Linked DNA regions of Variovorax paradoxus. The protein of the gene in region 2 interacts with the protein of the main gene of each other region in a pairwise test. Links are inferred from orthologs where the notes say so. Each region holds a gene or a part of one and is shown on either strand. Other genes may lie near its edges. The genes, in order: QFZ42_RS27115 and QFZ42_RS23380.

Region 1 (15,401 bases), 800 kb from region 2 along the record:
CGCCGACGGAGTTCGTGCGCAACTTCGGCATGGCCTGGCGCATGGGCGGGTGGCTGCTGTTCCCGTTCCTGCAGAAGCTCGGGGATGAAGGTGTGCAGCGTTTGAAGGCGCGGGTCGTTGCTGAATTGAAGACGACGTTTGCGAGCCACTACACGCGGGAGGTTTCTTTGCTCGAGGCGCTGCAGCTCGATGCGATCGGCGTGTACGGGAAGCAGGCGACGGGAGAGAAGTTCTTGCTGAATCCGAACAAGGGCATGGCGACCTGATCTCTTCTTGTTCGGGATTCGGTGGTGAGGTGGATGCCGCTGCCCTCACCCCAACCCTCTCCCGGAGGGAGAGGGAGAAAACACACAGCCCGACGCCGGCATTCGGTCTTTTCCCCTCTCCCTCTGGGAGAGGGCTAGGGTGAGGGCTCTGTGCCCCCGACGAAAGCGCGGCGCCCACCCGCTAAACCACCAACCGATACCCCACCGCAGTCTCCGTCAACAGATGCCGCGGCTGCGCCGGATCCGCTTCCAATTTCTGCCGCAAATGCCCCATGTAGATGCGCAGGTAATGGCTCTGATCCGTGTGCGACGGGCCCCACACTTCGCGCAGCAGCTGGCGTTGCGTGAGCACGCGGCCGGCGTTGGCCACCAGCACGGAGAGCAGCCGGTACTCGGTCGGCGTCAGGTGCACCTCGGTACCGGCGCGGCGCACGATGCGGGCGGCGCGGTCCAGCTCGACCTCGCCGAAACGGAACACCGCTTCTGCCGTTTCGTCGCCGCCCGCCGCGCGCGGACGGCGCAGGTTGGCGCGCACGCGCGCCAGCAGCTCGCCGGTGCCGAAAGGCTTGGTCAGGTAATCGTCGGCGCCCGCATCGAGCGCGGCGATCTTGTCGGCCTCGTCGCTGCGCGCGGACAGCACGATGATCGGTACGGCCGACCAGCCGCGCACGTCGCGAATCAGCGAAACACCGTCACCGTCCGGCAGGCCGAGGTCGAGCACCAGCAGGTCGGGCTGGCGCGTGCCGGCCGCCGCAAGGCCGTCCCGCAGCGTGCCGGCTTCGTGCACCACCCAGCCCTCGGCCTCGAGTGCGCCACGCACGAAGCGGCGGATCTGAGGCTCGTCTTCAATGACGATGGCGGTGGGAGACGGCATGGGTTCAGAGTTGGGCTTCGGCAGGTTCGGGAGGTTCGCGGCGCGGCAGCTTCACTGTGAATTCTGCACCGCCACCTTCTGCATTGGCCGCGGCAATTTCGCCGCCGTGCGCACTCACCACCGCGCGGCAGATCGCGAGGCCCAGCCCCACGCCCGGCGTGGCCGACTCGGTTTCGCCGCGCGTGAACTTGTCGAACAGCTTCTGCTCGCGGCCCAGCAGTGCGGCGGGCAGGCCGGGACCGTGATCGCGCACAGTGAGCACCAGCACGCCGGGTTCGGCACGCGCGCCGACGACGATGGGCGGCGCGCCGTATTTGGTCGCGTTCTCCAGCAGATTGACAAGCACGCGCTCGATCAGCACCGCATCGAATTCGACCAGCGGCAGGTCCGCAGCGAGCGCGGTCTGCACGACGGTGCCGCCCAACGACGTGCGAGCCGCACGAATGGACGATCCCACCACTTCCTCGACCGATTGCCAGTCGCGCCGCAGGTTTACCGCGCCGCCCGCAATGCCGCTTTCGAGGCGCGCCATGTCGAGCAGGTTGTTGACCAGCGCATGCAGTTCGTGCGCCTGCGCGACGATGGCTCGCGCCGCTTCGGCGTGCGCTTCGGGCGGCTGCGTCTGCAACGATTCCGCCAACGCGATCAATGCGGTGAGCGGCGTGCGCACATCGTGCGAAATCGCGCCGAGCAGGGCGTTGCGCAGGCGCTCCGATTCCATTTCGACCACGGCCTGCTGCGCCACCTCGACATAGTGCACGCGCTCCAGCGCGATGGCGATCTGCCGCGCCAGCGTGTCGAGCTGCTGCGCCTGCTCGGGAATCAGCAGCCAGCGCGGCTGCGCCGGTGAGAGCGCGAGCACACCGCGCACGCGCATCGGCGCCTGCAACGGCACGTAGTGCCAACTCTGTGCCGCGAGCGTGGCGGTGGCCAGGCCGGCCGGCTGGCCATGGCGGAAGGCCCAGTCGGCCACGTGCGCATCGAAGCCTTCGGGCGGCGTCTTGGGAATCACGAGTTGGTCGTTCGCATCGGTCACCAGCACCAGCGCATGGCCGCCGAAGTGGCCCTGCACCGCGGCAGCGCCCAGCGAGACGACCTGCGTGCTTTCCAGTGCCGCCGAGAGTTCGCGCGTGAGCTCGAACAGCGAGCGCGCACGCCGTTCGCGGCTGGTCGATACCCCGGCCGCAAAACGCAGCCCCGCGGTGAGCTGCCCCACCAGCAGGCCGACGCCCAGCATGATCGCGAAGGTCAGCACGTACTGCACGTCGCTCACCGCAAACGAAAGCTGCGGCGGCACGAAGAAATAGTCGAAGGCCGCGACATTGAGCAGGGCCGCCAGCGCCGAGGGCCCGCGGCCGAAGCGCATCGCCACGCCGACCACGCCGAGCAGGAACAGCATCACGATGTTCGCGAGTTCGAGCACGCCGGCCAGCGGCGTACAGGCCAGCGTGAGCGCCACGCTGGTGGCCGTGGCCCAGGCATAGCCGGGCCAGTGGATGGGTGCCTTCTCATGATCGTCGTCGGCGCGCGGCGTGTTGAGCGGCGTGCGCCCCAGGCGGCGCGCGCTGTCGGCGCGGCCGACTTCCAGGATGTCGAGCGCGGGCGCGCGCTGCGCCAACGCGCGCGGCAGCGGCAGCGGCGCGGCGGGCCACCAGCGGCGCCAGCCGCTTCCCGGCTCCGAACGTCCCATCACCAGCGTCGCGCAGTTGAGCCTTCGGGCCTGCTCGGAGAGTTGCTCGGCCACGTCGGAGCCCGTGAGCACCGCGGTGGCCGCGCCCAGTTCCTCGGCCAGCTTGAGCACCGCGAGGATGCGGTCGCGCTCTCCGGCGGCCAGGCGCTGCAGCCGCGGCGTCTCCACGTAGGCCGCGTGCCAGCGCACGTTCAACTGGCCCGCGAGCCGCGCTGCGGTGCGCACCGTCTGCGCCGCGCCTTCGTGCGGACCGACGCACGCGAGGATCGCGCCCGAGGTGTTCCAGGCCTGCAGCGCGCCGCCGTTCCCATCTTTTCCATTGCGGCCGGCCACGCCAGATTGCTCGACCCGCCAGCCGCGCACATCGTCTTCCACATGCTCGGCGGTGCGGCGCAGCGCAATCTCGCGCAGCGCAATCAGGTTGCCCTTGCGAAAGAAATTCTGTGCCGCGCGTTCGGCCTGTTGCGGCAGGTACACCTTGCCGGCCGCGAGCCGCGCCGTGAGCTCGTCGGGCGTGACGTCGACCAGCACCACCTCGTCGGCCTCGTCGAGCACGGTGTCGGGTACCGTCTCATGCACGCGCACGCCGGTGATCGCCCCGACGGTGCCGTTGAGGCTCTCCAGGTGCTGCACGTTGAGGGCCGACCACACCTCGATGCCCGCGGCCAGCAGCTCCTGCACGTCCTGCCAGCGCTTGGCGTGGCGCGATCCGGGGGCGTTGGTGTGGGCCAGTTCGTCGACCAGCAGCACGGCGGGCTTGCGCGCCAGTGCCGCGTCGAGGTCGAACTCGGCCAGCGTACGGCCGCGGTAGTCCAGTTCGCGCAGCGGCAGCTTGTCGAGCCCCGCGAGCAGCGCGGCGGTTTCGCTGCGGCCATGGGTTTCGACCACGCCGATGAGCACGTCGCGCCCCGCGGTGCGCTCGCGCTGGGCGGCGCTCAACATCGCCCAGGTCTTGCCCACGCCCGCGCCGGCACCGAAGTAGATGCGCAGCTTGCCGCGAAGCGCACGCGCCTCGTCACTGCGCAGTTGCGCAAGCAGGGCGTCGGGGTCGGGGCGGGTGTCGAACATGGGAAGGCAGCGCAGGTTAGCGCATTGCGCCGCGCTCATCGAGCGAGAGATTCAGTGCCAACACGTTGACGCGCGGTTCGCCCACAAGACCCCAGAGCGGCGCCTGCGTATGGCTGGCGATCAGCGCGTTCACGTCTTCGACCGGGAGCCCGCGCACGCGTGCGACACGCGCGGCCTGGTAGCGGGCTGCAGCGGGGCTGATGTCGGGGTCGAGCCCGCTGGCCGAGGCGGTGACCAGGTCGACCGGCACCGGCCCGATGTTGCCCGGGTCGGCAGCGCGCAAGGCGGCCATGCGCGCCTGGACCGCGTCGACCAGCACCGGATTGAGCGGGCCGAGGTTCGAGCCACCCGAAGCACTCGCGTTGTAGGGCTGCGGCGCGGTGGCGGACGGCCGGCCCCAGAAGTGCCTCGGGTCGCTGAAGTTCTGGCCGATGAGCGTCGAGCCCACGGTGGCGCCGTTGCGTACGACGAGACTGCCCGCGGCCTGCGACGGAAACAGCGCCTTGGCGGCGCCGGTCACGGCCAATGGGTAGACCAAGCCGGTGAGCGCGCCCAGCAGCGCGAAGAGCACGAGCGCGGGACGAACGATGTTGTTCATGATGAAGAACTCCTCAGACGAGATGGACGGCCACCAGCAGCCAGTCGATCAACTTGATGCCGATGAAGGGCACCAGCAGGCCGCCCAGCCCATAGATGGCCAGGTTGCGTCGCAGCAGCGCGGCGGCGCCCACCGGCCGGTAGCGCACGCCCTTGAGTGCCAGCGGAATCAGGAACACGATGACCAGCGCATTGAAGACCACCGCCGACAGGATGGCCGACGACGGGCTTGCAAGCCGCATCACGTTGAGCGCGCCGAGCTGCGGATAGGTCGAGACAAAAATCGCCGGAATGATCGCGAAGTACTTCGCCACGTCGTTGGCAATCGAGAAGGTCGTGAGCGAGCCGCGCGTCATGAGCAGCGCCTTGCCGGTCTCCACCACCTCGAGCAGCTTGGTCGGGTTCGAATCCAGGTCGACCATGTTGCCGGCCTCCTTTGCCGCCTGCGTGCCGCTGCCCATGGCCACGGCCACGTCGGCCTGGGCGAGCGCGGGGGCGTCGTTGGTGCCGTCGCCGGTCATCGCGACCAAGCGGCCTTCGGACTGGTATTTGCGGATCAGCGCCAGCTTGTCCTCCGGCGTGGCCTCGGCCAGGAAGTCGTCCACGCCCGCCTCGGCCGCAATGGCCGCGGCGGTGAGCTTGTTGTCGCCGGTGATCATCACCGTCTTGATGCCCATGCGGCGCAGCTCGGCGAAGCGATCCTTGATGCCGGTCTTGACGATGTCCTTGAGTTCGACCACGCCAAGCACGCGGTTGCCTTCGGCCACGGCCAGCGGCGTGCTGCCGCGCCGCGCAGTTTCTTCGGCGGCGCGCAACACCTCCGCGGGCACGCTGCCGCCGAGCGACTCGACATGCCGGCGGATCGCATCGACGGCGCCCTTGCGCAGCAGCACGACGTCCGTACCCAGGCTGTTCGCCGCGGCCGGCAGGTCGACACCGCTCATGCGGGTCTGGGCGGTGAACTGAACGAAGCGTGCACCTTCTACCGCCGTGGCTTCGAGACCGTCTCGGCGCGCGAGTTCGACGATGCTGCGGCCCTCGGGCGTTTCATCGGCCAGCGATGCGAGCATGGCGGCGCGCGCCAGGCGGCCCTGGGGCACGCCCGGCGCGGGCAGGAAGGCACTGGCTTGGCGGTTGCCATGCGTGATGGTGCCGGTCTTGTCGAGCAGCAGCACATCGACGTCGCCGGCGGCTTCCACCGCGCGGCCCGAGGTGGCGATGACGTTGGCCTGCATCATGCGGCTCATGCCGGCCACGCCCACGGCCGAGAGCAGGCCGCCGATGGTGGTCGGAATCAGGCACACCAAGAGCGCCACCAGCGCGGTGAGCGACACCACGGTGCCCGCACCCGCGGCCTCCACGCTGAATACCGAGAACGGCAGCAGCGTGACGGTGACCATCAGGAATACCAGCGTGAGCGCCACCAGCAGGATGGTGAGCGCGATTTCGTTGGGCGTCTTGTGGCGCTTGGCCGCCTCGACCATGCCGATCATGCGGTCCAGGAACGATTCGCCCGGGTTCACCGAGATGCGCACCACCAGCCAGTCGGACAGCACGCGCGTGCCGCCTGTCACGGCGGAAAAGTCGCCGCCCGATTCGCGCACCACGGGCGCCGATTCGCCGGTGATGGCGCTCTCGTCCACCGAGGCCACGCCTTCGATCACCTCGCCGTCGAGCGGGATCACGTCGCCCGTTTCCACCAGCACCACATCGCCCTTGCGAAGGTTGGGCGCCTGCTCCGGAACCCACATGCGAGCCCCCACGCTTGCCACTGCGTGTGCTGCGCTGCCCCCCGAGGGGGCTGCTTCGCCTTGGGGCGGCCCGGCGGCGAAGCGGCCACCATGGTGCGGCTCCTGCAGCTTCTTGGCCCAGGTGTCCTTGCGAAGACCGCGCAGCGAGGCGGCTTGCGCCTTGCTGCGGCCCTCGGCCAGGGCTTCGGCAAAATTGGCGAACAGCACGGTGAACCACAGCCAGACGGTGATGGCCAGCACGAACGCGGGCTTCATGCCGGTGTCGCCCGGAAAGCTCAGCGAATGCACCCAGAGCAGCGTCGTGAGAACGCTGCCGATGTAGACGATGAACATCACCGGGTTGCGCCACTGCGTGCGCGGATCGAGCTTGGAAAAGGCGCCCCACAGCGCGGGCTTGACCAGCGCCGCGTCGAGCAGCGAGAGAGAAGTTTTCGTATTGGCAGTCATGGTGCGCTCCTTCATTTCCAGAGCACGAGGTGTTCGACCACGGGCCCGAGAGCCAATGACGGCACATAGTTGAGCAGACCGACCAGCAGCACGGTGCCGATCAGCAGCGAGACGAACAGGGGCCCATGCGTGGGCAGCGTGCCGCCGGTGACCGGCAGGCGCTTTTTTGCGGCCAGCGAGCCGGCAATGGCCAGCACCGGAACGACCATCGCGAAGCGGCCCAGCCACATGGCCAGCCCGAGCAGGCCGTTGTAGAACGGCGTATTGGCCGACAGCCCCGCGAAGGCGCTGCCGTTGTTGTTGGCGGCCGAACTCAGCGCGTAGAGAATTTCAGAGAACCCATGCGCACCGGGGTTCGCGATGCCGGCCTTGCCGGCGCCCGCGATCACCGCCACCGCGGTGCCGGCCAGCACCACGATGGGCGTGACCAGGATCGCGATGGAGATCAGCTTCATCTCGCGCACCTCGATCTTCTTGCCGAGATACTCGGGCGTGCGGCCGATCATCAGGCCCGCGATGAACACCGCGAGCATCGCGAAGATCAGCATGCCGTAGAGGCCGCTGCCGACGCCGCCGAACACCACCTCGCCCAGCTGCATCAGCACCAGCGGCACCATGCCGCCGAGCGGCGTGAAGGAGTCGTGCATGGCATTCACCGCGCCGCAGGATGCCGCGGTGGTCACGGCCGCAAAGAGCGCCGAGGCGTCGATGCCGAAGCGCACCTCCTTGCCTTCCATGTTGCCGCCGCTTTGCAGCGCGCTCGCCGCCTGGTCGACACCCAGGGACGCGAGCAGCGGATTGCCGGCGTGTTCGGCAGGAATGACGGCCACCACGGCAACGACGAACATCACCGTCATTGCCGCGAGCACGGCCCACCCTTGCCGCATGTCGCCGACCACGCGGCCGAATGCGAAGCACAGCGCCGCCGGAATCAGGAAGATCGCGATCATCTGCAGCAGGTTGCTGAGGGCGGTCGGGTTCTCGTAGGGATGCGCCGAGTTGGCGTTGAAGAAGCCGCCGCCGTTGGTGCCGATCATCTTGATGGCCTCCTGCGACGCGACAGGGCCCATGGCGAGCGTCTGTGTCTGCGGGCTCGCTGCGGCCTCGACCGTTTGCACGGTCTTGTAGGCGTCGAGATTCTGGATCACGCCCTCGCCCGCGAAGACCACCGCAAGCACGAACGACAACGGCACCAGCAGCCACAACGTGATGCGCGTGATGTCGGCCCAGAAGTTGCCGACCAGGCCACGGCTCTTGCCGTCGCCCCGGCGCGCAAAGCCGCGCACAAGCGCGAAGGCCACGGCAATGCCCGTGGCGGCCGAGAAGAAGTTCTGCACCGTGAGCCCGAGCATCTGCGTGAGGTAGCTCATGGTCGACTCACCGCCGTAGCCTTGCCAATTGGTATTGGAGACGAAGCTCACTGCGGTGTTGAAGGCCGAGTCGGCCGATACGGCGCCCATGCCGACGGGGTTGAGCGGCAGCCAGCCCTGCAGGCGCTGCAGCGCGTAGAGAAAGATAGCGCCAATGGCATTGAAGGCCAGCAGCGCGAGCGCATAGCGCAGCCAGTGCATCGATTGCCCGGGCGTCGTGCCCGCGAGCCTGTAGAGCGGCGCCTCGATGCGCTGCATCCAGCGCGGCAGGCGCCCATCGCACAACGCGGCAAGAAACTTGCCGACCGGCCATGCCAGCAGCAGCAGTGCCACGAGAAAGAGGGCCAGCAAGGACCAGGCGGAGGCGGTCATGTCAGAACTCCTCCGCGCAGATCAGCGCGAACACCAGGTAGGCGAACAGGACGAGGGCGATCAGCGCGCCGAAGCCGTAGAGCGCTTCGAGGCTGATCATGGCCGCTCTCCTTCGCCTGTGTTCAGCTCATTCGGCGCATTCATTGCGTCGGGCCCTTCGAGCCGGTTCAGCCCGAAGGCCATGGCGGCCAATGCGGCCCACAGCGCCAGCAAGGCGCCCATCCAGACGAAATCCATTCATTGCTCCTGCAGCGAAACCAAGGCATCGAGTCTCGGCAGGCGCCCGTAAAAACAGGGAACAGAGTCGGCGGGGCCGCATAAAGAAACCGTAAAGACGCCCCGTCTTTCGCACGGCCCTCGACAACGGAGGCGTTGCCATTCAATAATCAAAGCCAAGCCTGTGAAATAAAAAGGATGACCGCCCACCCCCTCGACCTGAAGCCCGCCTGGACGCCGCACCAGCCGGCGGACCGCATCCTGTCCACGCTCAAGACCCGCGGCGCGCTCGGCATTCCCGACATTGCCAAGGTGCTCGACGTGACGGTGGAGGCCGTGCGCCAGCAGATGGTCAAGCTGCAGTCCGACGGGCTGGTCGACGCCGAGAGCCGGCCCGCGGGCCGCGGCCGGCCGACGCAGATATGGCGGCTGACCGGTGCCGGGCACGCACGCTTTCCCGACACGCATGCCGAGATGACGGTGCAGATGATCAGCGCCGTGATCACCGTGTTCGGCGAGAAGGGCATGGACCAGCTCATCGGTGCGCGCGAGGAAGCCATGCGCGCCAACTACCGCGAGGCGATGCTGGGCGCGCGCAGCCTGAAGACGAAGCTCGAACGGCTCGCCGAGATCCGCAGCCGCGAAGGCTACATGGCCGAGTTCCGGCCCGAGGGCGATGGCTTTCTCTTCATCGAGAACCACTGCCCCATCTGCACCGCGGCGCGGGCCTGCACGGGCTTTTGCCGCAGCGAACTGCAGCTCTTCGAAGAAATGCTGGGAACCGACGCGAGCGTGAGCCGCGTCGAGCACGTGCTTGCGGGCGCGCGGCGCTGCGCCTACCAGGTGAGCCCGAAGAACGCGCCTTGAGGCACCCTGATTTCACCGTTTTCAAACCCGAAAGGAAAAACCCCACCATGGAACACACCCTCCCACCCCTGCCGTACGCCCTCGACGCGCTGGCACCCGAGTACTCGAAGGAAACCCTCGAGTACCACTACGGCAAGCACCACAACGCCTACGTGGTGAACCTGAACAACCTGCAAAAAGGCACCGAGTTCGAGTCGATGCCCCTCGAGGACATCGTCAAGAAGTCCAGCGGCGGCATCTACAACAACGCCGCCCAGATCTGGAATCACACCTTCTTCTGGAACTGCATGAAGCCCCAGGGCGGCGGCGCTCCCACCGGCGCGCTGGCCAAGGCCATCGATGCCAAGTGGGGCAGCTACGACGCCTTCAAGGAAGCGTTCGTGAAGTCGGCCGTGGGCAACTTCGGTTCGGGTTGGACCTGGCTCGTGAAAAAGGCCGACGGCTCGGTGGACATCGTGAACATGGGCGCCGCCGGTACGCCGCTGACCACCGGCGACACGCCGGTGCTGACGGTGGACGTGTGGGAGCACGCCTATTACATCGACTACCGCAACCTGCGCCCGAAGTTCGTCGAGACCTTCCTGGCCAAGCTGGTGAACTGGGACTTCGCGGCCAAGAACTTCGGCTGAACGCCGCTGTTCCCGCGGGCGGCATCCTCAGCCGTTGATGAGGTTGAGGATGTTGCCGTCCGGGTCCTTGAACCAGGCGACCTTCATGTCGCCCATGACGTGGATGTCGCCTTCGAGCCTTGCGCCGGGCATGTCGTAGTGCTCGAAGCGCACGCCCTTCGCCTTGAGCGCCGCCACGATGCGCTCGATGTCGCCATCGACCGGCCAGGTCACGGCCGTGGCCTGGTTGGTGCCCGCATAGGCCGAACGGTACACGTTGATGCGCGAGTTGCCGCTGCGGTAGACGATCACCTCGTCCCCTTCCGCATCGACCTCGGCCAGGCCCAGCGTGTCTTCGTAGAAGCGGCGGGCCGCGGCGAGGTCTTTCACCGCGAGGTTGGCCACCGCGTTGATGTTTCCGAGCATGCGAGTCTCCTGTGAAGCCCATCGTGCGGTGGACGCACGGCGGGCGAGCCAAAAATACTCAACCATTTGGTGAAGTATTCGGTGTCCGCGGGCCGCTGTCAATCCGTCGGAAAATACCCCGCGAGCCGATAAGGGCCTCATCGCGAATGAAGAATCCGCACGGCCCCGCTTCCGGCACACTGCACCCCCGGTGCAGTGGCTGCCATCCACGGCTGCAACCCCGAATCGTTCACACAAGAGACAAGCAACCCATGATCCGCAGACAACTCGGCACGCTGGCCCTCGCGCTCGCATTTCCCCTGGCTTTCACGGCGGCCACCGCGCACGCGCAAACCGCGGCCTACCCCGCCGCCAAGCCCATTCGCATGATCGTGCCCTTCCCGCCCGGCGGCGGCACGGACATCCTGGCGCGCCTGGTGGCCCAGAAGCTCACCGAAGCCAACCACTGGACCGTGGTGCCCGACAACCGCGGCGGTGCCGGCGGCACCATCGGCATTGCCGAGGCCGCGCGCGCCGCGCCCACGGGCTACGACATCGTGATGGGCCAGAAGGACAACATGGTCGTTGCGCCCTGGCTCTACAAGAACCTGAGCTACAACCCGGTGAAGGACCTCACCGCCGTGGCGCACGTGGCCTACACCCCGGTGGTGATCGTCACGCAGGCCAACTCGAAGTTCAAGTCGCTCGACGATGTAGTGAAAACCGCGCGCGCCGCGCCCGACACCGTCACCTACGGCTCGCCCGGCAATGGCACCACCATCCACCTGGCCGGCGAGATCTTCAACGGTGCCGCGCAAATCAAGATGCGCCACGTGCCCTACAAGGGCTCCAACGCCGCCATGATGGACGTGCTCGCGGGCAACGTCGACCTGATGGTGTCGTCGGTGCCTTCGGCGCTGGCGCAGATCAAGGCAGGCAAGCTGCGCCCGCTGGCCGTGACCTCGGCCAAGCGCAGCACCTCGCTGCCCGAAACGCCCACCGTGGCCGAGCTCGGCTACAAGGGCTTCGACGTGTCCACCTGGTACGGCCTCTTCGTGCCGGCCAAGACGCCGAAGGACGTGATCGCCACGTTGAATACGGAAGTGAACAAGCTTCTGGCCACGCCCGAAATGAAGGCCGCCATCATTGCCCAGGGCGCCGAGCCGCAGGCCATGACGCCCGAACAGTTCGAGACACTGCTGAAGACCGACTACGAAAAGTGGAAGGGCATCGTGCAAGCCTCGGGCGCGACCATCGAATAAGCGCCCTCGTCGCAGAATGGCGTCTCCACCACAGGCCGCACCGACGGCACGGAGACACCGATGGCACAGCGCACGAATTCCAAGACCGGCTTTCTGCTGAAGACAACCGCCCTGGCAGCGGTTGTCGCCCTGGCGCAGGGTTGCGCGCAGACCGCGGCACAGCGGCAAGCGCCGTCGAATGCCACCGTGGCCACGCATGTCGCGGTCGCCACGCGCGCCGCCGGCCCCGATCTGACGGCACTGCTGACCCTCTGCCAACCCGCGCCCGCCGCGCGGCCGCCGCAGGCCGAACTGGACAAGGGCCTGGCCGCGTTCATCGCCAGGCCCGCACCGCCGCCCGGCCAGGCTTTCGACAACCTGTATTTCGTGGGCGCCGACTGGGTCAGCGCCTGGGCCATCAAGACCTCGGACGGCATCATCCTGATCGATGCGCTCAACACGCAGGCCGAAGCCGCGGCGCTCATCGAGGGCGGCATGCGAAAGCTGGGTCTCGACCCGGCGCAGATCAAGTACGTGATCGTCACGCACGGCCACGGCGACCACTACGGCGGCGCGCCCTACCTGGCACAGAAGTACCGTGCGCGCGTGGTGATGAGCGAAGCCGACTGGACCATGACGGAGACAAGGCTCGAGTTCGCGACGCCGATCTGGGGCGCGCCGCCTAAACGCGGCGCAGGCGATGTTTCGGCAAAGGACGGCGACCGCATCACGCTAGGCGACACCAGCGTCACGCTCTACCTCACGCCCGGCCATACGATGGGCACCCTCTCTCCGGTGTTCGAGGTGACCTCGAACGGCCAGAAACACCGCGCCATGCTCTGGGGGGGCACGGGCTTCAACTTCGGCAAGGACGTGCCGCGGCTCGACGCCTACATCGGCGCCACGCAACGCATGGGCGCGATCGTGCAGACCCAGCGCATCGACGTGCTGTTGTCGAACCACTCGAACATCGACGGTTCGCAAGCCAAGCTGGCCGCGCTGCGGCAACAGCCCGCACCGGCGGCGAACCCCTTCGTGCTCGGCACGCCGACGGTCGAGCGGGCGCTCGCGGTCATGGGCGAATGCGCGCAGGCGCAGCGCGACAGGTTCTTGCTGCAGTAAGCGGGACTTGCTCCTTCCCCCTCCGAAGGCTGGGATGGGGGCGGCCCCGCATTCAGCGCTGCGCGGCAGTTGATGCCGCCGTGCCCCCACCCCGGCCCTCCCCCGGAAGGGGAGGGGAAATACCGCCGGCTCAGTCGGGCGTGAACTTCTTGTTGAAGATGTCCACGTCCGATGCCAGCTCGAACGTTGCCACCTGCCCCATCTTTCCATCGCTGAGGCGGCAGGCGGAGAACAGGCTGTAGCGGCCCTTGAAGTAGAACTCGTCCATCACGATCAGCGCGTACGGGTACGGCACGAACACCTGATGCTCGAAGATGACGCGGTGCACGTTCCTCGGCGAAGGAAAGAGCTTGTAGTCGTTGGTGTCGATCGACTTTGCAGTGGCCATGGTGTGCTCTCTTTTGTTCGGGCTCAGGCCGGGTCGCGCACGTCGGCCACGGGGTTGTGGCCGAAATCCGCGCGCGCCAGGTACTTGAGCACCTTGGCCGCCGCGGTCTCGGCGCTGTCGAGCACGCCTTCGTTCTTCAGCTTCTCGAAGCGGGCTCGGTCCGGAAACTTCTCGGCCGATGCGCCACGCAATTGCACCTGCATGTCGGTGTCGATCACGCCCGGTGCGAGCGAGACGATGCGCGCGCCGTTTGGCGCCTTGGCTTCCTCGAGCGCCACGGCGCGCGAGAAGTGGTCCATGCCCGCCTTGGCGGCGCAATATGGCGCCTGGCTGCCCATGGCGTTGCGGCCCAGGCCCGACGAAATGTTCAGCACCTTGCGTGCGCCGCGCCATTCGCGCGTGGCGCCAAGGAAGGCGGCCGTGAGCAGCATCGGCGCTTCAAGCCCGATGCGCAGGGCCTGCGACAGCTCGGCGCCAACGGCGCTCGCCAGCGGCGCCGGGTTGCCGACGGTGCCGGCGTTGTTGATCAAGGTCACGCTGTCGAAGCGCTGCGGGTCGATGGCCCCGAGCCAGGCCGAGACGCGCGCCGACGCCGCGAGCGGGTCGGACAGGTCTTGCTCCCATTGCGTGAGCTCGGCGCCGGCCGCTTTGGCCAGTTCGGCCAGCTGCGGGTCTTGCCGGCGCGAGATGCCGAGCACGATGTGGCCGGCTTGCAGCAGCTGTTCGGCCATGGCACGGCCCAGGCCGCGCGAAGCGCCGGTAATGAGGGTGAGATGAGATATGGGCATCGTGCGATGAAAGTGAAAAGGAAACTTGGCTGCCGTTGATCCGGGCAGAACCATTCGAGGATTGCGGCAAATATAGAAGATGCTCGTTATTCGCATCCTCGGACAAAAGGCGCGACCCACCTCGATGTAGATTCGACGTCGCCGTAGACTATTTGACGCCACCGTAGCCCAATCGACTACACTGACGTCAAACTACACCCTTCCGATGAACGAGTCCATCCTCGCAGAACTGTTCGGCGGCGTCGCGCGCTTTCGTGCGCTGCGTTCACTGTTCGCCGAACCCGGCCGCGGCTTCGGCCAGCGTGAGCTGGCTGCCGAAGCCGGCATCGACCCCGGCAACGTGGCACGGCTTCTCAAGCGCTGGGTAGCCGTGGGCCTGGTGCAGCGGCATCAGCAAGACGGCTTGCCACGCTACTACGCCAGTGCCGATCCGAGCCTGGCCGCTCTCGCCACGCTGATGCAACAAGACAGCCGGCTGATCCGCACGCTGCGCGACGCCCTGTCCCCCGTGGCCGGAGTCGAGGTGGCCGTGGTATTCGGTTCGGTCGCGGGCGAACGGACTCATGCCGGCAGCGACATCGATGTGCTTGTGCTCGGCACCGCATCCGAACTCAAGCTGAATGCTGCGCTCAAGCCTGCGGGGCGGAAGCTGGGACGACCGGTGCACGCCACAGCCTTTGCCATCGATTCATTCAGAAAACAGTTGCGCGCTGGTGAGAGCTTCGCACAGGCCGTCGCTCAAGGACCGCGCATGTCACTCATCGGAGACTTTGATGTTGAGATCCTTCAAGCAACTGGCCGCTGAGCCTGGGGCGCCGCTGATGTCCCAACCGGCGAACGCCCGCGACGTGGTGGCTTGGCTGCAGCAAGCCCAAGTGAAACTGCAGGACGCGCGCCAAACCGCGGTGTCTCCCGGCACGCGCATGGATGCAGCCTGGGATGCCGTGCTGCTGAGCAGCCTGGCGGTGGCCTGCGCCGAGGGCTGGCGCGTCACCAGTGATCGCGGCCACCACGTGGTGGCCTTTGAAGGCGCTGCGTGCGCTGTCGGCCTGGGTCAGGCGCGCTTCGATGCCCTGGATGCATTGCGCGACTGGCGCAATCGCAAATACCGCGCTGGATTCGTGAGCACTGTCGACGAGGCGAACGAAGCCGTGGCGTTGGCGGAACCTTATCTCACCGACGCAGCGGCCTGGTTCGCAGCCACCCACGCCGCATTGATGAAGCGGGGACTGGCCCCTTGAGTCCCGGGGTGATGGGCATCAGCCCACCCTGAACTGCTTCCTCAAGAACGCCCGGTGCCGCGCGATGTGCTGCAGCTGCGCGGGCGCGAC
Region 2 (15,080 bases):
TCACCGAACAGAAGGGCCTGCATCTCGTGCTCGGCGGGCTCGATGCCCTGCTGGCCGAGGGCGGCCAGCTTGCGCTGCTGGGCAGCGGCGAAGCGTGGCTCGAGGAAGCCTTTCGCCAGCGCGCCGCGGCGGCGCCGCAGTCGGTCAGCGTCACCATCGGCTACAACGAAGAATTGGCGCATCAGCTCTTCGGCGGCGGCGACGTGACCCTGGTGCCGTCGCTGTTCGAGCCCTGCGGCCTCACGCAGATGTACGGCCTGAAATACGGCAGCCTGCCGCTGGTGCGGCGCGTCGGCGGGCTGGCCGATACGGTGGTCGACAGCACGCTCGAAGACCTGGCCAGCGGCGACGCGACCGGCTTCGTGTTCGACCGCTTCGATCCCGCCGATTACAACCGCGCGCTGCGGCGGGCCTTCGCTCTCTACCAGCGCGCGCCCGACTGGCGCCGCGTGCGCGGCAACGCCATGCGGCGACCCGCCGACTGGGGCACGGCCGCCGCGCAGTACATCGACGTTTACCGGCAGGCACTCGAGCCTGCGGGCACCTGATTGCGCCACGGCGCACAACCCCACAACCCTTCTTCACCGAAGCCCATGACCATCAAAGACTTCGCCTATGATCATCCCGACCGCGACGTGGCCGCCTTCAAGCGCGCAGTCGCCAACAAGCTGATCTACGCCGTCGGCAAAGACCCCGTGGCCGCGAGCCAGGACGACTGGCTGAACGCCACCGCACTGGCCGTGCGCGACCAGCTGGTCGAGCGCTGGATGGCGACCACGCGCGCCAACTATGCGCAAGACCTGAAGCGCGTGTACTACCTCTCGATGGAGTTCCTGATCGGGCGCACCTTCACCAACGCGCTGCTGGCGGTCGATCTCTACGACACGGTGCGCGATGCGCTGGCCGACTTCGGCGTGGACATGGCGGCGCTGGCCGAGCGCGAGCCCGATGCGGCGCTCGGCAACGGCGGCCTCGGCCGGCTCGCGGCCTGTTTTCTCGACTCGATGGCCACGCTCGGCGTGCCGGGCATGGGCTACGGCATCCGCTATGAATACGGCATGTTCCGCCAGCGCATCGTCGACGGCCAGCAGGTGGAAACGCCCGACTACTGGCTCACGCGCGGCAACCCGTGGGAGTTCCAGCGGCCCGAGGTCAACTACCGTGTGCGCTTCGGCGGCCACGTGCAAAGGCGCGAAGGCACCAACGCTCCCTACGGCGCGGCCGACTGGGTCGACACGCACGATGTGCTGGCCGTGGCCTACGACACCATCATTCCGGGCTACGGCACGCAGGCCACCAACACGCTGCGGCTGTGGTCGGCGCGCGCCACCGAGGAAATCGATCTTTCGGCCTTCAACCGCGGCAACTACATGCAGGCGGTGGAGAGCAAGAATCACTCCGAGAACGTGTCGCGCGTGCTCTACCCCGACGACTCCACGCCCTCGGGCCGCGAGCTGCGGCTGCACCAGGAGTATTTCTTCTGCAGCGCGAGCGTGCAGGACCTGCTGCGGCGCTACCTGCGCAACCACAAGACCTTCGACCAGCTGGCCGACAAGGTCAGCATCCACCTGAACGACACGCACCCGGTGCTCGCGGTGCCCGAGCTCATGCGCCTGTTGCTCGACGAGCACGGCCTGGCGTGGGACGTGGCCTGGGCCCATACGCAGAAGGTGTTCAGCTACACCAACCACACGCTGATGCACGAGGCGCTGGAGACCTGGCCGGTCGAGATGCTCGGCCGCATCCTGCCGCGGCACCTGCAGATCATCTACGACATGAACGCGAAGTTCCTCTCGGCCGTGACGCAGAAGGCGGGCAACGACGTCGAGCTGCTGCGCCGGCTGTCGCTGGTCGACGAAGCGGGCGAGCGCCGCGTGCGCATGGCCTACGTGGCGGTGCTCGCGAGCCATTCGATCAACGGCGTGTCGGGCCTGCATTCGGAGCTCATGAAGCAATCGATCTTTGCCGACTTCGCGAAGATCTTTCCCGAGCGCTTCAACAACAAGACCAACGGCGTCACGCCGCGGCGCTGGCTCGCACAAGCCAACCCGCCGCTCGCGAGCCTGCTCGACCAGCGCCTGGGCAAGGGCTGGCGGCGCGACCTGTCGCAGCTCGATGCGCTGCGGCCGATGGCGGTGCAGCCCATTTTCGCGCGCGCCTTCCGCCACGCCAAGCGCGAGAACAAGCTGCGCCTGGCCAATTGGGTGGAGCAGCACATGGGCATCGTGCTCGACACCGACGCGATGTTCGACGTGCAGGTGAAGCGCATCCACGAATACAAGCGGCAGCTGCTCAACGTGCTGCATGTGATCACGCGCTACCACCGCATCCTCGATGCGCAGGCCGCGGGCGAAACCCTCGACATCGTGCCGCGCGTGGTGGTGTTCGCGGGAAAGGCCGCATCGGCTTACCACATGGCCAAGCTCGTGATCCGGCTGATCAACGACGTGGCGAGCACCATCAACGCCGATGCGCGCGTGGGCAAGCTGCTCAAGGTGGTGTTCCTGCCCAACTACAGCGTGAGCCTGGCCGAAGTGATCATGCCCGCGGCCGACCTGTCGGAGCAGATCTCGACGGCGGGCACCGAGGCCTCGGGCACCGGCAACATGAAGTTCGCGCTCAACGGTGCGCTCACCATCGGCACGCTCGACGGCGCCAACGTGGAAATGCGCGACAACGTGGGCGCGGAGAACATCTTCATCTTCGGGAACACCACGCCCGAGGTGGCGGACATCCGCGCGCATGGCTATCAGCCGCGCGACATCTACGAAGAAAACACCGAGCTCAAGCGCGTGCTCGATGCGATTCGCGACGGTGCGTTCTCCCACGGCGAGCCGGCGCGCTACCAAGGCATCTATGACGCGCTCGTGAACTGGGGCGACCATTACCTGCTCTTGGCCGACTACGCGAGCTACGTCGCGAAGCAGGCCGAGGTCGATGCGCTGTACCGCGACTCGGACGCATGGACGCGCATGGCCATCCTGAACGTGGCGGGCATGGGCGCGTTCTCTTCGGACCGCACCATTGCGCAGTACGCGCACGAAATCTGGAAGACGAAGCCGGTGGTTCTGGGCTGAACCGGGCTAGCCGATGCGCAGGGGCGGCATGCGCCGGCGTATTGGCTGTGACTTGACGATGGCCGTGTGCGTCTCGGCCTTGTCGGCGATGCGGTCCAGCACCTGGTCGAGCTGCTCGATGGAGCGCACGAACAGGCGCGCGATGTAGCAGTCCTCGCCGGTGACCTTGTCGCACTCGCTGAATTCAGGCGTGCTTTCGATCAGTGCCTGGACGGCCTGCAGGTGGCCGGGCAACGGACGGATGCGAACGATGGCCTGCAGCTGATAGCCCAGCGCCTTCGGGTCGATATCGACGGTGTAGCCGCGGATCACGCGGCGCTCTTCGAGCCGCCGGAGGCGCTCGGAGACACTCGGCGACGACATGCCGACCCGGGCCGCGAGGTCTTTCAGCGAGATGCGTGCGTCCTGCTGCATCACATCGAGAATCTTTTGTTCGACCTCATCCAGCATTTCAGATCCTTTGGAGGCAAGGCGGCTTCGCCTTGTTTTTTAAGCCTCGAATAGATTTTTCCCTTCGGAAAATCATAGGCCTTGCGCGCATTCGGTGGCAACCTGAGGCTTGCTCCACACAAACTTCGGTCATGCAAAGACAACTGCGAGGTGCGCTCGAAATGAGCGCGGCGATGGTAATTTCCGGAACCATCGGTTGGTTCGTCGTGCGCTCCGGCCAGCCGCTGGTCGATTTGCTGTTCTGGCGCTGCGCTTTCGGCGCCGCCACGCTGCTCGCGGTTTGCGCCGCGCTCGGGCTGCTTCGCAGGCGCTTGCTGACGCTGCGCGTCGTCGCGCTGGCGGCATTGGGCGGTGCAGCGCTGGTGCTCAACTGGCTGCTGATCTTTGCATCGTTCTCGCACGCGTCGATCTCGATTGCGACGGCGGTCTACAACGCCCAGCCGTTCATGCTGGTGGGTCTTGGCGCGCTGTTCTTTTCGGAGCGGTTGACGGCGCCCAAGCTGGCGTGGCTCGGCATCGCGTTCGCGGGCGTCCTGCTGATCGCCGAGGCCAAGCCGGGCGGCGGCACGGGCGGCACCTCGTACTTTCTCGGCATCCTGATGGCGTTGGGGGCGGCATTTTTCTATGCCATTGCAGCCATCGTTGCGAAGCAGCTCGACGGCACGCCGCCGCACCTGATCGCGCTCGTCCAGGTCTGCGTGGGCATCGTGCTGCTGGCACCGTTCGCCAACCTGGCGCAATTGCCGAAAGACGGCGCCGTGTGGGGCACGCACCTGGCCATGGGGGTCGTCTACACGGGGCTGGTTTTCACGCTGCTCTACGGCGCGATCCAGAAGCTCCCGACGCACATGGCCGGCGCGCTGTCGTTCATCTATCCGGTGGTGGCGATCGGCGTGGATTACCTGGCCTTCGGCCAGCGGTTGCATCCAGCGCAGCTTCTCGGCGCGACCGCCATTCTGCTGGCCGCCGCAGGCATGACGCTGGGCTGGACACTGCCGGGCCTGAAGAAACGCGAAGCATCGACGCCCGAATGAGCCGGGCGGCCTTCTTGCGTCAGCGCGAATTCGGCGGTGCCGGATTCGCTGCAGGCGCGTCCGTCACGAACCCGATGCGGCTCAAGCCCGCCTTGTTCGCAATGCCCATCAGCGCCACCACCTTGCCGTAGGGCACGGTCTGGTCGGCGCGCAGCTGGACTTCGGTGTCCTTGCTGTCGGCGGCGGCTTTCTGCAGCCGGCTCGCCAGCTCTTCGTCGGTGACCGCCTGGTCGTTGAAGAAGACCTTGCCCGATGCATCGATCGATACGCTCACGAACTTGGGCGTGTCGTTGGGCTGGCCGGCGTCGGTCTGCGGCAGGTCGAGCTTGATCGAGCTCGCCATCAACGGCGCGGTGATGATGAAGATCACCAGCAGCACCAGCATCACGTCGACCAGCGGCGTGACATTGATGTCGGACAGCGGCCGCTGTCCGCCGGCGCCGGTCGCGCGTCCGCCGCCAGCGGCGCTGCTGCCGAGCGAGGTGCGACCGAAGGCCATGCGTGTGTGCTCCGTTCGATCAGACCGGCATCGGCCGTGCGGGCGGCGGCGCAGCCGGTGCTGGCGCACTGCCGAAGCTGCCGAGCAGGTCGTGCGCAAAGCCTTCGAGCTCGGCTTCGACGCGGCCGATGACGCGGCCGAACACGTTGTAGGCCAGTACGGCCGGAATGGCCACGGCCAGGCCGAAAGCCGTCATCACCAGCGCCTCGCCCACGGGGCCCGCCACCTTGTCGATGGTGAAGCCGCCCGTCTGGCCGGCAATGCCGGAGAGCGCACCGTAGATGCCCCACACCGTGCCGAGCAGACCGACGAAAGGCGCCGTGGCGCCGACCGTGGCAAGCAGGATCTGGCCGGACTGCAGGCGGCGCAGCGCGCCATGCAGCGCCCCACGCAACACCCGCGTGAGGCGCTGGTTGCGGTCGCCCGCAGCGCCGAGCGTCGCACCCTGGACGTCCGCGGCTGCGTTCTTGATGGCGCTCACCGCCGGCAGCACCAGCGTGGCGCGGTCGAAGGCCTTGAGCCGCTGCTCCGCGTCGGCCAGCGTGGCCGACTGCCAGAACGCCGCAATGCTGCGCAGCACGTCGCGCGTGCCGCCGCGCAGCAACCAGGCTTTCCAGAGAATGACGACCCAGCTCGAAATCGACATCGCCAGCAGCAGCGCGGCCACCGAGCGGCTGACGCCGTCGCCATGGGTCAGCAGTTCGAGCACGGTCATTGTGTTTTTTTCAGCGCAGGCCGAGCACGTCGAACATGTCGAAGAGGCCCGCCTTCTGGCCCGCCAGGAAGCGCACCGCGCGTAGCGCGCCCTGTGCGTAGGTCACGCGGCTGGCCGACTTGTGGGTGATTTCGATGCGCTCGCCGGTACCGGCGAACAGCACGGTGTGGTCACCCACGATGTCGCCGCCGCGGATGGCGGAAAAGCCGATAGTGGAGGGGTCGCGCTCGCCGGTGATGCCTTCGCGCGCGTAGACGGCGCATTCCTTCAGGTCGCGGCCCAGCGCGTCGGCGATGACCTCGCCCATCTTGAGCGCGGTGCCCGAGGGCGCATCGACCTTGTGGCGGTGGTGCGCCTCGATGATCTCGATGTCGTAGCCCGTCGACATGGCCTTGGCCGCCATTTCGAGCAGCTTGAAGGTGACATTGACGCCCACGCTCATGTTGGGCGAAACCATGATCGCGATGTCCTTCGAGATCTCTGCGATTTCGGCCTTTTGCGCGTCGCTGAAGCCGGTGGTGCCGATCACGGCCTGCACGCCGAGTTCACGGCAGATGGCCAGGTGCGCGAGCGTGCCTTCGGGGCGCGTGAAGTCGATGAGCACCTGCGCATCCTGCAGGCCGGTGCGCAGGTCGGAGACGATCGGCACGCCGCTCGTGAAGCCGAGGAAAGCGGCTGCGTCGGCACCGATGGCGTCGCTGCCCGCCATGTCGAGCGCGCCGGCGAGGCGGCAATCCTGCGCCTCGCGCACGGCCTCGACCAGCATGCGGCCCATGCGGCCCGACGCTCCGGCAATCGCAATGCGCCGCAGGGCGGGCGTGGACGACTCGGAAACAGGAGAAGAAATGGATTCAGTCACGCGGATTCAGCCTTCGAAATTGGGGCATGGGGACCGGCACGCGCCCGCCTGACTCGGCGGGTGCGCCCGCCCTCGCTGGTTGGCGCGTGCTCAGCGCGCCGCTTCGAGCGGGGGGTACGCCGCCGGCAGCGGCGGCTGGCTCGCAGCCGTGGTGGTGGCGTCGGCCTTTTTGCTGGCGTCTTCCTTGGGGGCGAATTTCTTGAGCTCTTCTTCCGAGGCCTCGAGCGGCGGAACCTTGCCGCTCTTCTTGCGGGTATCGAGCGTGGCGACGAATTCTTCTTCGCTGGGCATCGGGTCGCCCTCGAAGCGTTCGAGCAGCTCGCCGTTGAAGAAGACGGTCAGGCGGCGCTCCTGCGGATCGACGCCCTGGCGCTTGATCGTGAAGACGTAGTCCCAGCGATCTTTGTGGAAAACGTCGGTCAGCAGCGAAGTGCCGAGGATTTCGCGCACTTGCTGGCGCGACATGCCGGGCTTGAGCGCCTCGACTTGTTCCTTCGACACGAAATTACCCTGGACCACTTCGACCTTGTAGGGCGTGATGGCCGCAAGCGCACCCCGCGTGCGATCGCTGAAGCCGCTGCAGGCGCTGAGGCAGAACGTCGCGGCGACGGCCGCAGCCAGCAGCCACGGACGGCGTTGGAGAATGGCAGGCATGGGAGAAAAAGGGGGTAGCGATATGATCGGCCATTGTAGCGGCTGGCCTCTGGGAGGCCCGCCTGCAGCACTGGGCGCAGGAACCATCATGGCCAATATCGACGAACTCAAGAATACCGGCCTCAAGGCCACATTGCCACGCCTGAAGATCCTCGAGATCTTTCAAACCGGCAGCCAGCGCCACATGACGGCCGAAGACGTGTTTCGCGTGCTGCTGAACGAGCACTCGGACATCGGCCTGGCCACCGTCTACCGCGTGCTGACGCAATTCGAACAGGCGGGCATTCTCGAACGCAGCCATTTCGAGAGCGGCAAGGCGGTGTACGAACTCAACGAGGGCACGCACCACGACCACCTGATCTGCACGTCGTGCGGCAAGGTCGAGGAGTTCTATGACGCCGAGATCGAGCGCCGCCAGCAGATGATTGCCAAGGACAAGGGCTGGATCCTTCAGGACCACGCCATGTCGCTCTATGGCCTCTGCGGTGACTGCGTGAGCAAGCGTTAGGCCCCCCGGCTTTTCACTTCGCTTCGCTGCGTGTAACTCCACCCCCCGAGGGGGAGGCGCGGCCCGCCTTGGGGCGGCCCGGCGGCGGCCGCATCGCTCCGTCAGTCCCCGTCGCGGCCGTTTTCCATGGCCTTGTGGTGGCGCGCCACGAAATCGGCATAGGTGTCGATGCCGCGCAGCTGCAGGATCGAGTTGCGCACGGCGGCTTCCACCAGCACGGCGATGTTGCGGCCGGCCACCACCTGGATGATGACCTTGCGCACGGGTATGCCCAGCACGTCTTGCGTGAGCGGCGCCGAAGGCATGCGCTCGTAGTCGCGCTCGAAGCTGTCGCGCCGCACCAGGTGCACGATGAGCTTGAGCCGCATCTTCCGGCGCACCGCCGTCTCGCCGAAGATCGCGCGGATGTCCAGCAGGCCGATCCCGCGCACTTCGAGCAGGTTCAGCAGCAGGTCGGGGCAGCGGCCTTCGATGGTGTTCTGGTTGATGCGGTACAGATCGACCGCGTCGTCGGCCACCAGGCCGTTGCCGCGCGAGATCAGCTCCAGCCCGAGTTCGCTTTTGCCGAGCCCGGATTCGCCGGTGATCATGACGCCCATGCCCAGGATGTCCATGAACACGCCGTGCATCGAGGTGCGTTCGGCGAAGTGCTTGGACAGGTAGGCCCGCAGCAGGTCGATCACAAAGGCCGACGACTCGCGGGTGGCGAACAGCGGCAGCTGGGCGCGCTCGCAAATCGATAGCAGTTCGTCCGGCGCGGCCTGGCCGTCGGCCAAGACCAGCATCGGCGGCTCCAGCGTGACGATGCGGGCAATGCGGCGAGCGCAGTCTTCTTGGCTGCCGCGCGTGAGGTAGGCCACTTCGCGGGCGCCCAGGATCTGCACGCGATAGGGATGGATGTAATTGAGGTAACCGACCAGATCGGCCGCCGACTGGGCGCGGCTGATGACTTCGGGATCGAATTGGCGCTCGGAGGCACCGAGTCCTGCGAGCCACTCCCAGCGGAGCGACCCGCGGAATTCCTCGAACATGGCATCGGCGCTGATGACGGTCGGCTTCATGCGTGCGGGAGATGGCGCTCAGCGCCTAGTGTTGGAGCAGGCCAGAATAACCCGGAACCGGCGCTGCGGGGCCGCTGGCGCGGCTCCTGAAGGGTGCGCGAAGCACCTCTACGCGACTTGCGTGGACTGCCAGCCGGCAATGAGCCCGTGCAGCGCGGCGGCGTCAGTGCTCGACTTGATCTGCTCGCGCAGGCCGGCGTCGCTCAGCAACTCGGCAATTTCGGAGAGGATTTCAAGGTGCTTCTGGGTGGCCGCCTCGGGCACCAGCAGGAAGATCAAGAGGCCGACAGGCTGCTCGTCCGGCGCGTCGAACCCGATCGGGTTCGCCAGCTGGAAGACGGCGGCCATCGGTGCCTTGAGGCCCTTGATGCGGCCATGCGGAATGGCAACCCCATGGCCCAGGCCGGTGGAGCCGAGCCGCTCGCGCGCAAACAGGCTGTCGGTGATCAGGGCACGTCCGAGGCCGTGAAGGCTTTCGAACAGCAAGCCTGCTTCTTCGAAAGCACGCTTCTTGCTCGTAGCGTCAACGCTCACGAGGACTTGAGCGGGCGGCAGGATGGACGCGAGGCGATTCATGGTGGGTGCGTGGCGGGGGCGATTATGCACCTGCTTGGTAAAAACCCCACTCCCCTTTACTTACTTTTTATCTACATGTGGCCCGGCAGGCCGTGGGTCAAGGGCAGAAAACGACGTAATAAAAAGCAAAAGCCGCCCGTAGGCGGCTTGCGCAGGGGTCGGCCGCAGCCTTCCCGTGCCTACATCACGCGCTTGGGCGCTGCGTGATGGTGGTCTTGCAGGCGGTCCTTGTGGCGCACCACTTGGCGGTCGAGCTTGTCGACCAGTTCATCGACCGCAGCATAGAGATCAGCGTGGCTCGATTCCGCGAACATGTCATTGCCCTTGACGTGAATGTTGCATTCCGCCTTTTGCCGGCGTTCCTTTTCCTTCTGCTTTTCCACCGTGAGGATCACCTTCACATCGACCACCTGGTCGAAATGCCGCGTGATCCGGTCCAGCTTGCTCGTGACGTAAGTGCGCAAGGCAGGTGTGACGTCGAGGTGATGACCGCTGATCGTCAAATTCATGAAAGACCTCCTGGAATTGACGGTTGGGAAATGACCAGCACTCCGGAATGAAGCGTGGCCGGCGAAATACATATGGGTGCGGGGGAAAGGAAGAGAAGAGGGGGAGAAAGTGAGAAGAGAGGAGAAGGTCGATTCACTATGCCCAAGCTGTCACGGTATTGCAATACCTGACATGCCCGGGGGGCTTCAACTCCAGGCCGCGCGCATGCGGTTGCGAAGGTCGATCACGGCCGCCGGCGGCGGCACCGCGGGAGGCCGCTCCGGTGGCGGCGGCCAGGTCTGTTGCTCGAAGCCGGCAAGATCGCGTTCGGAGATGAATCGTGTGCGGTTGGCATAGAGATGCCGGTCGCCCCGCACGGCCTGCTGCGTCACATAGAAGCGCTGCGGCACCAAGAGGTGCAGATGGTCGCGCGCCCGCGTCATCGCGACATAGAGCAGGCGCCGTTCCTCTTCGAGTTCGTGCGCACCCTGCGCCACGTCGGCCGGCAGGCAGCCATCGACCACGTTGAGCACATGCACCGAATTCCACTCCTGCCCCTTGGCCGAATGGATGGTCGAGAGGATCAGGTAGTCCTCGTCGAGCAATGGCGGGCCGGGACGGTCGCTGGTGGCCTCGGGCGGATCGAGCGTGAGCTCGGTCAGGAAGCGCTCGCGCGAGCCGTAGCCCGACGCGAGCCGTGCCAGTTGTTCGACGTCGCCGCGCCGTACGCCCGAAGGGTCCTCGTAAAGCCGCTCGAGATGCGGCAGGTACCAGCGAACCGCCAATTCGACATCGGCCGGCCAAGGCAGAGACGGCGCTCGCAGCGCGGCATAGGCCTCGGCAAACACCGCCCACTCGGCGCGCGCAGCCGGTGGCGGGACGAAATCGCGCACGGCCGCCGCGGGGTCGGCCGCGGAGTCCATGGCATCGAGCAGCCGCGCGCCCGTGGCCGGTCCGATGCCCGGGATGAGCTGCGTGACGCGAAAACCCGCCATGCGCCCGCGCGGGTTTTCGGCGAAGCGCAGCACCGCGAGCAGGTCTTTCACATGCGAAGCCTCGAGGAACTTGAGGCCGCCGAATTTCACGAACGGAATGTTGCGGCGCGCGAGTTCCAGTTCGAGCGGCGCGCTGTGCGTGGAGGTGCGGAACAGCACCGCCTGCGACCTGAGTGCGAGGCCGCCTTCCCGGTGCGCCAGCACCTTGTCGGCCACCCACACCGCCTGCTGCGCCTCGTCGGGCACCAGTACCAGTTGCGGCCGCCCGGCTGAGGGCTTGTCGGTCCAGAGCGTCTTGGCATGCCGCTCGGTGGCCTGCGCGATGACCCGGTTCGAGACATCGAGAATCGGCTGCGTCGAGCGGTAGTTGCGCTCCAGCGTGACCACGCGCGCCGCCTGCGAAAACTGTGACGGAAAGTCCAAAATGTTACGGACCGTTGCACCGCGGAACGAGTAAATCGACTGTGCATCGTCGCCGACCACCGTCACGCCGCGCCCGTCGGGCTTCAGCGCGAGAAGAATCGAAGCCTGCAGCAGGTTGGTATCCTGGTATTCGTCGACCAGCACGTGGTCGAAGCGTGCGCCGATCAGTCCGGCCAGCGAAGGCTCGGCCACCATGCCCGCCCAGTAGAGCAACAGGTCGTCGTAGTCGAGCACGTTCTGCTGCTGCTTGGCTTCGACGTAGGCGCCGAATAGGCGCTTGAGCTCGGCCTCCCACTCGGCGCACCACGGAAAGGACTCCGCAAGCACCTCGGGCAGCGGTGCGCGCGTGTTGACGCAGCGCGAATAGATCGAAAGGCAGGTGCCCTTGCGCGGAAAGCGGTTCACGCTCGACGACAGGCCGAGGTCGTGGCGCACCAAGCCCATCAAATCCTCTGCGTCGCCACGGTCGTGGATCGTGAAGTTGTCGTTCAGGCCGATGTGCGCGGCGTACTCGCGCAGCAGGCGCGCACCGATACCGTGGAAAGTGCCGGCCCACGGCAGCGCAGGGGGCTTTTCGGACTTGAGCCCCAGCACACGCGCCAGCACCTGGCCCGCGCGGCGCTCCATTTCCTGTGCGGCGCGGCGCGAGAAGGTCAAAAGCAGCAGCCGCTGCGGATCGACGCCGCCGGCAATGAGGTGCGCCACCCGGTGCGCCAGCGTGCTGGTCTTGCCGGAGCCCGCCCCGGCGATCACCAACAGCGGACGCTCGTCACGGCCGACCAGCGTGCCGATGCCATGCTCGACCGCGGCGCGCTGCTCGTCGTTGAGGGTGGCGAGCGCGGCGGCCAGGCGCTCGGCCTGAGTCGCACCGGCGGCGGAAAAAACGGGGAGCGCAGCGGTCTGCATGGCCGTGACTTTACTGTATGTCCATCCAGATCGGCGGCCTGCCGTCACATGGCCGATGACATAATCGCCGCTCGCTGCAACTGGAGACCGCATCATGGAAACCGCCCCGTCTCGGCAGCTTTCAACTCCCCTTTGACGCCTGCTTGCCGGGCCTGGGAATTGAAAGCGCCCCTCCCTCGCCCCATCGCCTCAGTCATTTCACGGGAGTGAGCCATGCTCAATATCTTTACGCTCGCCAACGGCCGCCTCGTCCAGGAAGAGATCGAGTCCCTGGAGGAGCTTTCCAAGTTCCAGCCGATCTGGGTCGACCTCGAATCGCCCACGCTCGAGGAAAAGCGCTGGATCAAGCAGTACTACGGCCTCTCGATTCCAGAAGACGCGATGGACGAGGACATCGAGGAGTCGGCCCGCTTCTATGAAGAAGACAACGGCGAACTGCACATCCGCTCCGACTTCCTGATCGACGACGACGAAGACCCGCGTTCGGTGCGCGTGGCCTTCATCCTGAACCAGCACAACACAGAGCTTCGCAGCCGCGGCGTGCTGTTCTCGATCCACGACGAAGACGTGCCCGTGTTCCGCCTGCTGCGCATGCGTGCGCGCCGCGCGCCGGGGCTCATCGAAGACGCGAAGGAAGTGCTGCTCAAGCTGTTCGACGCCGACGCCGAATACTCGGCCGACACGCTCGAGAACATCTACGACGAGCTCGAGATTGCCGGCAAGAAGGTGCTCGAAGGCAACGTCAGCGACGAGCTGGCCGGCGAAGTGCTGGGCGCCATTGCGCGGCAGGAAGACTTGAACGGCCGCATCCGCCGCAACGTGATGGACACGCGCCGCGCCGTGAGCTTCATGATGCGCAGCCGCATGCTCAACGCCGAGCAGTTCGAAGAGGCACGGCAGATCCTGCGCGACATCGAATCGCTCGACAACCACACCGCCTTCCTGTTCGACAAGATCAACTTCCTGATGGATGCGACCGTCGGTTTCATCAACATCAACCAGAACAAGACCATCAAGATCTTTTCGGTGGCCAGCGTGGCGCTGCTGCCGCCCACACTGATCGCGAGCATCTACGGCATGAACTTCAAGCTCATGCCCGAGCTCGACTGGTCGCTCGGCTACCCCTATGCGCTGGCGCTGATGGCGGCGAGCGCGCTGGTGCCGATGTGGTACTTCCGCCGGCGCGGCTGGCTCAAGTAGCGGCGGGCGTTTCGGGAGAAGAAGGCAGCGTGGCGAGCCATGCGCCGACGAGCGCGAGGCTGTAGCGGCTCGCAACCTCGGCCACGAAGCGCGTGAAGTCCCCGTGCGCCGCGTCGTCGGCGCGGTCGGAGATGGTGCGCACCGCCGCGAAGGGCACGCCGTAGTCGTGGCATGCCTGTGCCATCGCGGCGCCTTCCATTTCGACCGCGAGCGCGTCGGGCAGGCTGCGCCGCAAGACAGCGCTCTCGGCGGCCGTCGAGACGAAGCGATCGCCGCTCACCAGCAAGCCCCGGTGCACCTTCGGCGACCGAAGGCCGAACTCATCGACGGCCTTTTGCCCAACCAAAGCCACCGGATCGCGCAACGCTTCTTCGGCAACGGCCATCAACGAATTGCTGATCGCGGCGTCGGCCATGAAACGCGAAAGGCCCATCAGCGGCACCTCGTACTTCGGGAAGATCGGCGAGGCGTCGAGGTCGTGCTGCAGCAGCTGCGTTGCGACCACCACGTCGCCGACGTTCACGCCCGGCGCGAGCCCGCCCGCAACGCCGGTGAAGACGATCGCGCGCACGCCGAAGCGCTCGAGCAGCACCGTGGCCGTCACCGCCGCCGCGACCTTGCCGATGCGCGACAGCACCGCGACGATCGGCTGACCATGCAGATGGCCGACCCAGAAGTCGCGCCCCGCGGCGCGCACGCGCTGCTCGTCCGGCATTTGCGCGAGGAGCGCACTCAGCTCCTCGTGCATGGCAGCGACGATGGCGACGGGCGCGCTCATCGGCTACTTGATGTCCACGCCGTAGAAGGTATGGCGGCCGAAGGGGCTGAGCTTGAAGTCGACCACTTCCTTGCGCACCGGCTTCAGCTGCACGGCATGGGCGATGGTGAACCAAGGCGCCTGCTCCTTGAAGATGACTTGCGCCTTCTTGTAGAGCGCGTCCCGGTCGGCCTGCTTGGTCGTGCTCTTGGCCTTCAGCACGAGATCTTCGTACGGCTGATAGCAGAACTTGGAGATGTTGCTGCCGCTCGCCGATTTGGCCGAGGAACAGCCCAGCAGCGTGTAGAGGAAGTTGTCCGGGTCGCCGTTGTCGCCGGTCCAGCCCAGCATGCCCATCTGGTGCTCGCCGGCCTGCAGGCGCTTGCGGTATTCGCCCCACTCGAAGCTCTTGATCTCGGCCTTGACGTTGATCTTGGCAAGGTCGGCTTGCATCAGCTCGGCGATGCGCTTGGCGTTCGGGTTGTAGGGCCGCTGCACGGGCATGGCCCAGAGATCGGTCGAGAAGCCATCGGGGAAACCGGCTTGCGCCAGCAGCTTCTTTGCGGCCTCGGGGTCGTACGGATCGTCCTTGACCGCGTCGTTGTAGGACCACATGGTCGGCGGAATCGGGTTCTTCGCAGCCACGCCCGTCGACAGGTACACGCCGTCGATGATGGCCTTCTTGTTGATCGCCATGTTGATGGCCTTGCGCACGCGCACGTCGTCGAAAGGCTTCTTCGTGGTGTTGTACGAGAGATAGCCCACGTTGAGGCCGGGCTGCTCGAGCAGCTGCACGTTCGGGTCCTTGCGGATCGCGTCGAGGTCCGCCGGGTTCGGGTACGGCATGACGTGGCATTCGCCCTTCTGCAGCTTCGCC

What was found.
Region 1: the proteins of QFZ42_RS23380 (region 2) and QFZ42_RS27115 interact in binary tests that used the Escherichia coli proteins (3 or more experiments, as listed by UniProt). The link is inferred for Variovorax paradoxus from one-to-one orthologs.

The regions. Positions count from the first base shown.
Region 1 is NZ_JAUSXG010000001.1:5,699,999-5,715,399, reverse strand. What follows is about bases 945-4,256. They hold QFZ42_RS27115 (DUF4118 domain-containing protein), read right to left. Parts: upstream 3,899-4,256; coding sequence 1,145-3,898; downstream 945-1,144. Other genes in these bases: kdpC (potassium-transporting ATPase subunit KdpC), read right to left, coding at 3,915-4,256; kdpE (two-component system response regulator KdpE), read right to left, coding at 945-1,140. In the rest of the region: QFZ42_RS27125 (zinc-binding dehydrogenase), read left to right, coding at 1-266; more of kdpE, read right to left, coding at 448-944; more of kdpC, read right to left, coding at 4,257-4,496; potassium-transporting ATPase subunit KdpB, read right to left, coding at 4,510-6,693; potassium-transporting ATPase subunit KdpA, read right to left, coding at 6,705-8,435; QFZ42_RS27095 (potassium-transporting ATPase subunit F), read right to left, coding at 8,437-8,535; QFZ42_RS27090 (hypothetical protein), read right to left, coding at 8,532-8,672; QFZ42_RS27085 (helix-turn-helix transcriptional regulator), read left to right, coding at 8,850-9,518; QFZ42_RS27080 (superoxide dismutase), read left to right, coding at 9,566-10,147; QFZ42_RS27075 (VOC family protein), read right to left, coding at 10,175-10,552; QFZ42_RS27070 (tripartite tricarboxylate transporter substrate binding protein), read left to right, coding at 10,804-11,793; QFZ42_RS27065 (MBL fold metallo-hydrolase), read left to right, coding at 11,854-12,894; QFZ42_RS27060 (hypothetical protein), read right to left, coding at 13,025-13,282; QFZ42_RS27055 (SDR family NAD(P)-dependent oxidoreductase), read right to left, coding at 13,306-14,070; QFZ42_RS27050 (nucleotidyltransferase domain-containing protein), read left to right, coding at 14,276-14,875; QFZ42_RS27045 (hypothetical protein), read left to right, coding at 14,844-15,311; QFZ42_RS27040 (hypothetical protein), read right to left, coding at 15,330-15,401. UniProt on the Escherichia coli protein: Member of the two-component regulatory system KdpD/KdpE involved in the regulation of the kdp operon. KdpD may function as a membrane-associated protein kinase that phosphorylates KdpE in response to environmental signals.
Region 2 is NZ_JAUSXG010000001.1:4,898,489-4,913,568, forward strand. The notes cover bases 7,700-10,690. They hold QFZ42_RS23380 (PTS sugar transporter subunit IIA), read right to left. Parts: upstream 9,434-10,690; coding sequence 8,966-9,433; downstream 7,700-8,965. Other genes in these bases: fur (ferric iron uptake transcriptional regulator), read left to right, coding at 7,700-7,796; hprK (HPr(Ser) kinase/phosphatase), read right to left, coding at 7,898-8,857; hpf (ribosome hibernation-promoting factor, HPF/YfiA family), read right to left, coding at 9,613-9,942; QFZ42_RS23390 (ATP-dependent helicase), read right to left, coding at 10,129-10,690. Also shown: glycogen synthase GlgA, read left to right, coding at 1-548; QFZ42_RS23335 (glycogen/starch/alpha-glucan phosphorylase), read left to right, coding at 594-3,077; QFZ42_RS23340 (Lrp/AsnC family transcriptional regulator), read right to left, coding at 3,084-3,527; QFZ42_RS23345 (DMT family transporter), read left to right, coding at 3,659-4,561; QFZ42_RS23350 (ExbD/TolR family protein), read right to left, coding at 4,581-5,060; QFZ42_RS23355 (MotA/TolQ/ExbB proton channel family protein), read right to left, coding at 5,080-5,775; dapB (4-hydroxy-tetrahydrodipicolinate reductase), read right to left, coding at 5,786-6,634; QFZ42_RS23365 (outer membrane protein assembly factor BamE), read right to left, coding at 6,725-7,288; more of fur, read left to right, coding at 7,377-7,699; more of QFZ42_RS23390, read right to left, coding at 10,691-12,246; magnesium/cobalt transporter CorA, read left to right, coding at 12,460-13,446; QFZ42_RS23400 (5'-methylthioadenosine/adenosylhomocysteine nucleosidase), read right to left, coding at 13,439-14,224; QFZ42_RS23405 (ABC transporter substrate-binding protein), read right to left, coding at 14,228-15,080. UniProt on the Escherichia coli protein: Seems to have a role in regulating nitrogen assimilation.